DNA from 3 places in the Acidovorax sp. 1608163 genome. Region 3 is predicted to be linked to each of the others. Evidence: predicted binding sites of a transcription regulator. Region 3 holds the regulator's gene; each other region holds the start of a gene.

Region 1 (2,260 bases), 1.5 Mb from region 3:
GACACGTCGTGGCACAGATCGCCAAGCGCAGTGAACTGCATACGTTCAAGGTGATGCCCCAGCGTTGGGTGGTGGAGCGCAGCTTTGCCTGGTTGGAGAAGAACAGGCGGTTGTGGAAGAACTGCGAGAGGTTGCTGAACACCAGCTTGCAGTTCGTCCATCTGGCATTCTTGGCTCTGCTGCTCAAAAGATCTTGAACAGGTTCTTAGGCCCGGCCTACCAGCCCGTGGGGCGATGGACGTGGCGCAGCACCCGCAGGCCCAGCAGGGCCTGGTTAGGCATGAAAATGGCCTCTAGCGCTTGTTGAATAAGCGCTAGCAGCTATATAAAAAATAGCGTTTGACCCGATCAGGCAGTGACCAGCTCCGGCGCCTGGCGGGCGGCCTCTGCTGCGGCAGGCTGGGCTTGCAAGGCGATGCCGGGGTGCGCCAGCAGCGCGTGCAGCTGCACCACCTGGCCCACCATGATGAGGGCCGGGGGCTGCACCTTCTCGGCCACGGCCAGTGCGGGCAGGGTGGCCAGGGTGGCGGCCAGGCAGCGCTCGGTGGGCAGCGTGGCGTTTTCCACCACGGCAGCGGGTGTGTCGGCGGGCAGGCCGTGGGCGATGAGCTGGCTGCAGATGGCGGGCAGGGCACCCACACCCATGTAAATCACCACGGTTTGGCGGGGGCGGGCCAGCAGTTCCCAGTCCAGCCCCACGGTGCGGTCTTCGCGCAGGTGGCCGGTGGCAAACACCAGGGTGCAGGCGTGGTCGCGGTGCGTCAGTGGGATGCCTACCGAGGCCCCTGCGCCCTGCGCCGCCGTGATGCCCGGCACCACGTCAAAGCCAATGCCCGCTTGCGCCAGGGCCTGCACTTCTTCGCCGCCGCGCCCAAAGATGTAGCCGTCGCCGCCCTTCAGGCGCACCAGGCTGCGGCCGCTTTGGGCCAGGCGCACCATCAGTTCAATGATCTGCTCTTGCGGCAGAGTGTGGCGCGAGGACTCCTTGCCCACGTAGATGCGCTCGGCACCGGGGGCGATGCAGTCCAGCACGGCGGGGCCGACCAGGTGGTCGTACAGCACCAGGGTGGCGCTTTGCAGCGCGCGGTAGGCCTTGCGGGTGAGCAGATCCGGGTCGCCGGGGCCCGCGCCTACCAGCGTGACATGACCCGCCTGCGGGCATGGGCTTTGGGCCGCGCAGGCCCTGTCTGCGGCGGTGCCGGTCGCGTCGTTCATCGGGCTCATCGTGGATCTCGTTGTGTGATGGGAACAGGCCCGATGTTTAAACGCAATGCACCGCCCGACCTTGACTTAGTTCAAGGTCGGCGCTTGCAAGCCGCGAGACGATGCGTTCATTGGCGGTGACGACCGGCGCAGGGCAAGCACTTGTCTTGCGCATGCCACGCCGCCCACGCTCACCCACGGTGAAGACATGACACACAACCCCCTCTCCCCGCAGGCCAGCCCGGTGCGTGCGCGCCTGGGCGCCGCCTGTCTGGCCTGGTGTGCCGGCCTGGGGCTGGCAGGCATGGCTGTCGCGCAACCTGCCCCCGCCGCCCCCAGCCCCGAGCGCCAGGGCGCGCTGGTGCGCATGGTGCGGCAAGACTGCGGCTCGTGCCACGGCATGCGCCTGACGGGCGGGCTGGGCCCGGCCCTCACGCCCCAGGCGCTGGAGGGCAAGCCCCTGCTGTCCATGGCTTCCACCATCTACGGCGGCCGCCCTGGCACTCCCATGCCGGGCTGGAGCGCCATGCTCACCCAGGACGAAGCCCAGTGGGTGGCGCAGCAACTGGCCGATGGCTTTCCTGAAGAACCCCGGAGACCCGCTCGATGAACCCGATTCCCCTTCCTGCCATGCACCGGCGCGGCTGGCTGTCCTTGGCGACCAGCGCTGCGGTGGCGGCCTCTCCCCTGTGGGCCAGCGGCTGCGCGGCCCTGGCCGATGGTGCGGCGCCCACCGCCGACACCCTGCGCGGCACGGGCGATCTGGGCGTGGTCATCCAGCGCGCACGGGGCGCCATCACGGTGGTCAACACCAGCCAGCGCACCTTGCTGGGCGAGGTGACCGGGCTGGGCGATCTGTCGCACGCCTCGGTGGTGTTCTCGCGCGATGGGCGCTATGCCTATGTGTTCGGGCGCGATGGCGGCCTCACGCAGGTGGACCTGCTGCGCGAGCGCACGGTGCACCGGGTGATGCAGGCGGGCAACTCCATTGGCGGCGCCATCAGCGCCGATGGCACGCTGGTGGCGGCACAAAACTACGTGCCCGGCGGCGTGAAGG
Region 2 (2,260 bases), 180 kb from region 3:
GATGCATGGCGAACTGACCGTCACCTCCACACCCGGCGAAGGGGCGCGGTTCACACTGTCCTTGCCTTGCACGGAGCCGACAGCGGGCTAACCCAGGTTCTCATCCACGCGAAATGACCGGGGGTTGATTCGTTTCGTGCCAACACACCCGGCCCCCGTGAAGCCATAAAAAAAGCCAGCGCAGATGCGCTGGCTTTCCCCACCAGAATGTGCGCAGCGTTGCCGCTGCGCAAGGCGCATCAGAAGCGCCAGCCGAGGCCCACACCCACCAGAACAGGGTCCACCTTGAACGTGCCAATCTTGGCGCCTGCCAAGCTCACGTCGGTCTTGATGAAGACCTTCTTGACGTCCAGGTTCAGATACAGGTTCTTTTGCAGCGGAATGTCCACGCCCACTTGCAGGGCTGCACCAAAGCTGTTGCGGTCAATGTCTACGCCAGCGGGCAACTTCACGCTGGAAAAGCGTGTGTAGTTGATACCAGCGCCCACGTAAGGCTTGAAGCTGCCCATGGGCATGTGGTATTGCACCAGCAGCGAAGGAGGCAGGTGCTTGAGCGTGCCAATCTTGCCGCCCAAGGTGCTGGAGCTCAGGTTGTGCTTTTGGGGCACGGTCAACACCAGTTCAGCAGCAATGTTGGGGGTGAAGAAGTACGACACGTCGACTTCAGGAATGACCTTGTCGTTGATCGACAGACCGAGGCCGGTGCTGTCTTTGTTGGCGCTATCGAGGTTCACGGCACGGGCACGCACCAGCCAAGGGCCTTCGGCTTGCTGCGCAAACGCAGCGCCCGAAGTCATCATTGCGCACAGAACGGCCACGGTCAGCAGGTTTTTCTTCATACAGAACTCAATGCAGTTGAACGGGGACGACCCCCGTGTTTGTATTGGGCCTGTTAGCGAAATGGTCAACCTTGCCACAGGTCAAACAACCCCGTGTTTACCCGAGGCGATTCGGTCGGCGCCCATTCAATCGACGGGCCAGGTGCCGCCCCCTTCAACCTTGGGTGGCAGGACTGCCGCGCAAACGTTGCACCGCCGTTACGGCCACAAGCACCACCACCCCAGCGAGCAGCCCAATCAACGCATTCACCCCATTGGGAACCAAAACCGACCACAAGCCCCCACGGGCCACTGGGCTGCCACAGTACCCCAACCTTCGACGGCGTGGTGCAGCCAAGGCACACCGTGCACCAAGATACCGCCCCCACCAGGAACATGGCGGCAGTGCCAGCCACCGACAAGCCCTTCATCAGCCAAGGGGCCGCCCACAAGATGCCACGACCCATGGCCTGGGCAGCACTGCTGCTTTTGCGATGCAGCCACAGGCCAAGGTCGTCCAACTTGACGATGCCTGCCACGAGACCGTACACACCCAACGTCATGATGAATGCAATGCCGCTGAGCACCATGACCTGCTGCGCAAAGGGCGCGTTTGCCACCGTGCCCAACGTGATCGCAATGATCTCGGCGGACAAGATGAAGTCCGTGCGCACGGCACCTTGGATCTTCTCCTTCTCAAAAGCCACCATGTCCACGGCAGGATCGGCATTGGCTTTGACCAGGCTGTCGTGCTCTGCCTGGGCTTCTTCTTGTGGGTGCAAAAACTTGTGGGCCAACTTTTCTGTGCCTTCAAAGCACAGGAAAGCACCACCGAGCATTAACAGTGGCGTCACAGCCCAGGGCGAAAAAGCGCTGATCAGCAGCGCCGCAGGCACCAGGATGACCTTGTTGATCAAGGACCCCTTGGCCACCGCCCATACCACCGGGATTTCACGGTCTGCGCGTACGCCCGTGACCTGCTGGGCGTTCAGCGCCAAATCATCGCCCAGCACGCCAGCGGTCTTTTGCGCGGCGACCTTGGTCATCACGGAGACATCGTCGGCCATGGCCACGCTCTTTTTGGCCGCCACTTTGGTCATCAACGCGACGTCGTCAAGGATGGTCGCGATGTCATCCAATAAAGCTAAAAGGCTGCCTGCGGCCATGGAGTTTCCCCAACGAAGTCAATGAACCCGCGGGACTATATCAACCAGGTCCATCGGCTTACCCAAAAGCCGCCCTCGCCCACAGCCCATTGGGCTCACCTGCAACACCCCCATCCAGACCATCCCTGCAGATGCATCCAAAAGCCCTGAGAACAGGTTCTGAGGACTGTTTTCGGTATAGCGCATACTCCAGGCCCTCACCCACTCTATCGGGGTCCCTTGACAACGGGCTTCAGGCCCATTGCATGCCAGGCTACCTCACCAAGCAAGAGAGCA
Region 3 (2,260 bases):
AATGCAGCTGACTGACCACCTGCCCTGCACCACACTGGGCCGTGTGCAGATCAATCTCACGGCTCAGATAGCGCAAATAGACATCGGCGCGGTCATGGTGTTTGGTGATGATCTTGTTGCAAGCGCAGTAGTAGCATAGCGACTCGCAAAATGGAATGTGCACGTACAGTGACAATGGCATTGCCTTGGCACCTGTCCCCAGATGCCTCTGCGCCAATGCCAAGGAATATTCCTCTTGGCCAAATGCCTCCACGAAACGGTCTGCCGTGGGGTAGGAGGTGTATCGAGGACCTGGCACGTCAAAGCGGGTCAGGAGTTCTGGGGTAACTGCGGTCATGGGGATATCCTTGCGTACTAGCTTACTGTGCCGCACCCCTCCTCTTGCGTCCTTGACCTGCATCAAGTGAAGTCATCTCCACAAGAGCGACAATTTGATGCATATCATCTGCCACTACTCGCAGACCGAGGCATACCGGCCTCCCTCGTCGTGCACGATATGCCCGAACATCAACCAGGTTTCTGTGCCATGAATCCGCTCACCATCAAAGTCGCTTGCTCCAACTGCAACCTCCGCGAGCTTTGCATGCCCGTTGGCCTCAATGACGAACAGCTGCAGCGCATCGACGAGGTGGTGGCCGTGCGCCGCAAAGTCAAGCGCGGTGGCACACTCTTTCGCAATGGCGAAGCCTTCACCTCGCTGTACGCCATTCGCACGGGTTTCTTCAAGACCTGCGTAGCCACTGAAGATGGTCGCGATCAAGTCACGGGCTTTCAAATGGCCGGGGAGATCATCGGCCTGGATGGCATTGTGAATGATCACCATACCTGCGACGCCGTGGCATTGGAAGATGCCGAAGTCTGTGTGATGCCGTTTGATCGCATTGAAGAACTATCACGCGAAGTGACTGCACTACAGCACCATGTGCACAAAATCATGAGCCGCGAAATCGTGCGCGAACACGGCGTGATGCTCCTTTTGGGCAGCATGCGGGCTGAAGAGCGTTTGGCAGCCTTCCTTCTCAACCTGGTACAGCGCCTGCATGCCCGCGGCTTCTCTCAATCAGAGTTGGTGCTGCGCATGACCCGGGAAGAAATTGGCAGCTACCTGGGCCTCAAATTGGAAACCGTGAGCCGCACCTTCTCCAAATTCGTAGAGGATGGAACTGTCGAAGTTCGCCAACGCCACGTGCGAATTTTGGACACCGACGCGCTACGCCGCATCGTGAACAACCAACAAGCCTGCCACTGATCGGTTGGGTCTTGAGGCATGCCGACTAACGGAGGCATGCCATCCGGCCTCATGGGCAAGACGGTGTCTTGCGGCAATCGTCAGGTCGATCTTGGTCAGGCACAGGACAGCGGTTGAGTTCAAACGGTGACATGGCCAGCAGCGTGGTCAAAGCGCCGGACGCCATGGTCAGCACCCAGAAGGCAAAGAAGGCCAGCGTGTACACCCCCAGCCGAGACAATGCCAGCGGCTGCCCAAACCAGTGCAGGTCTTGGGGGTCAACCATTGCAAACACCAACACCTCCAAAGCCCCGGCGACCAAAAAGGCCGGCCAAGCAATCCACATCAAACGCTGTGTCCACATCGTGGTGTCTCCGTATGGTTTTGAGAAGGCATCGATGCCTGGGCCTACCGCACCGCCATGAAGGCCCAGGCTCCGCAACTAGCGGGGCTGGTCTTTGAGCGGTGTCACGGCATGGTTGCGGCCCTTGAGCGCAGGCGCCATGCCAGGCTGCGGGTTCTCCAGCCTCTTGTTGATATCAATGCCTTGCTGGTAGTAGTCTTCAGCCACAACGGGGTCAGGGCTGGAGACGGCAATCCACAAGGTAACGAAGCCCGCTACCACGACGATAGCGGGGCCAGAGAGCACCAGCCAAACATGGCCAAACTTCCACCAAGGAGCCGCCTGAACGGGAGCGGGAGCTGAAGAGGAAATCGAAGACATAGCAAACTCCATCAAAACGGGTAAGACAGCGAGACCACAGGCTGCTTACCGAGGAACCAAAAAGACCGTTTTTTCCGATACATGGGCGCCACCACCTTCCGCCCCAATCTCAAACGTCACAGGGTGCGAACCCGGCGTTGCGGACCCATAGGGCACCTGCAAGCGCACCGCCACCCAACGTGACTGCGCAGGCTCAATGTCCACAGCAGACTCCGATACAACCTCCAAGCCTTCCAGCCCCTTGGCTGCTACGTGGTAGCGCTGAGGCGACTCCGTCGCATTCATGATCTGGATACGGTAGATGTTCT

What was found. The regulator FNR, encoded in region 3, switches genes on or off when oxygen is low (the NO sensors DNR and NnrR bind a similar motif). The targets are predictions, from matches to a motif close to TTGATNNNNATCAA.
Region 1: cobA (uroporphyrinogen-III C-methyltransferase) is a predicted target of FNR. The motif match lies at 1,286-1,299, and genes of this name have one in related genera.
Region 2: EAG14_RS08805 (OmpW family protein) is a predicted target of FNR. The motif match lies at 911-924, and genes of this name have one in related genera.

The regions. Positions count from the first base shown of each region.
Region 1 is NZ_CP033069.1:262,985-265,244, forward strand. It holds one part of gene EAG14_RS01120 (IS5 family transposase) at 1-197, shown strand, start outside; gene cobA (uroporphyrinogen-III C-methyltransferase) at 349-1,224, opposite strand; gene EAG14_RS01130 (cytochrome c) at 1,412-1,813, shown strand; gene EAG14_RS01135 (cytochrome D1 domain-containing protein) at 1,834-2,260, shown strand, end outside.
Region 2 is NZ_CP033069.1:1,948,050-1,950,309, reverse strand. It holds gene EAG14_RS08810 (ATP-binding protein) at 1-91, shown strand, start outside; gene EAG14_RS08805 (OmpW family protein) at 240-839, opposite strand; partial or broken gene EAG14_RS08800 (DUF808 domain-containing protein) at 994-1,984, opposite strand; gene EAG14_RS08795 (methyltransferase) at 2,230-2,260, shown strand, end outside.
Region 3 is NZ_CP033069.1:1,770,604-1,772,863, reverse strand. It holds partial or broken gene hemN (oxygen-independent coproporphyrinogen III oxidase) at 1-337, opposite strand, end outside; gene fnr (fumarate/nitrate reduction transcriptional regulator Fnr) at 527-1,249, shown strand; gene EAG14_RS07985 (hypothetical protein) at 1,299-1,592, opposite strand; gene EAG14_RS07980 (FixH family protein) at 1,671-1,952, opposite strand; gene ccoG (cytochrome c oxidase accessory protein CcoG) at 1,998-2,260, opposite strand, start outside.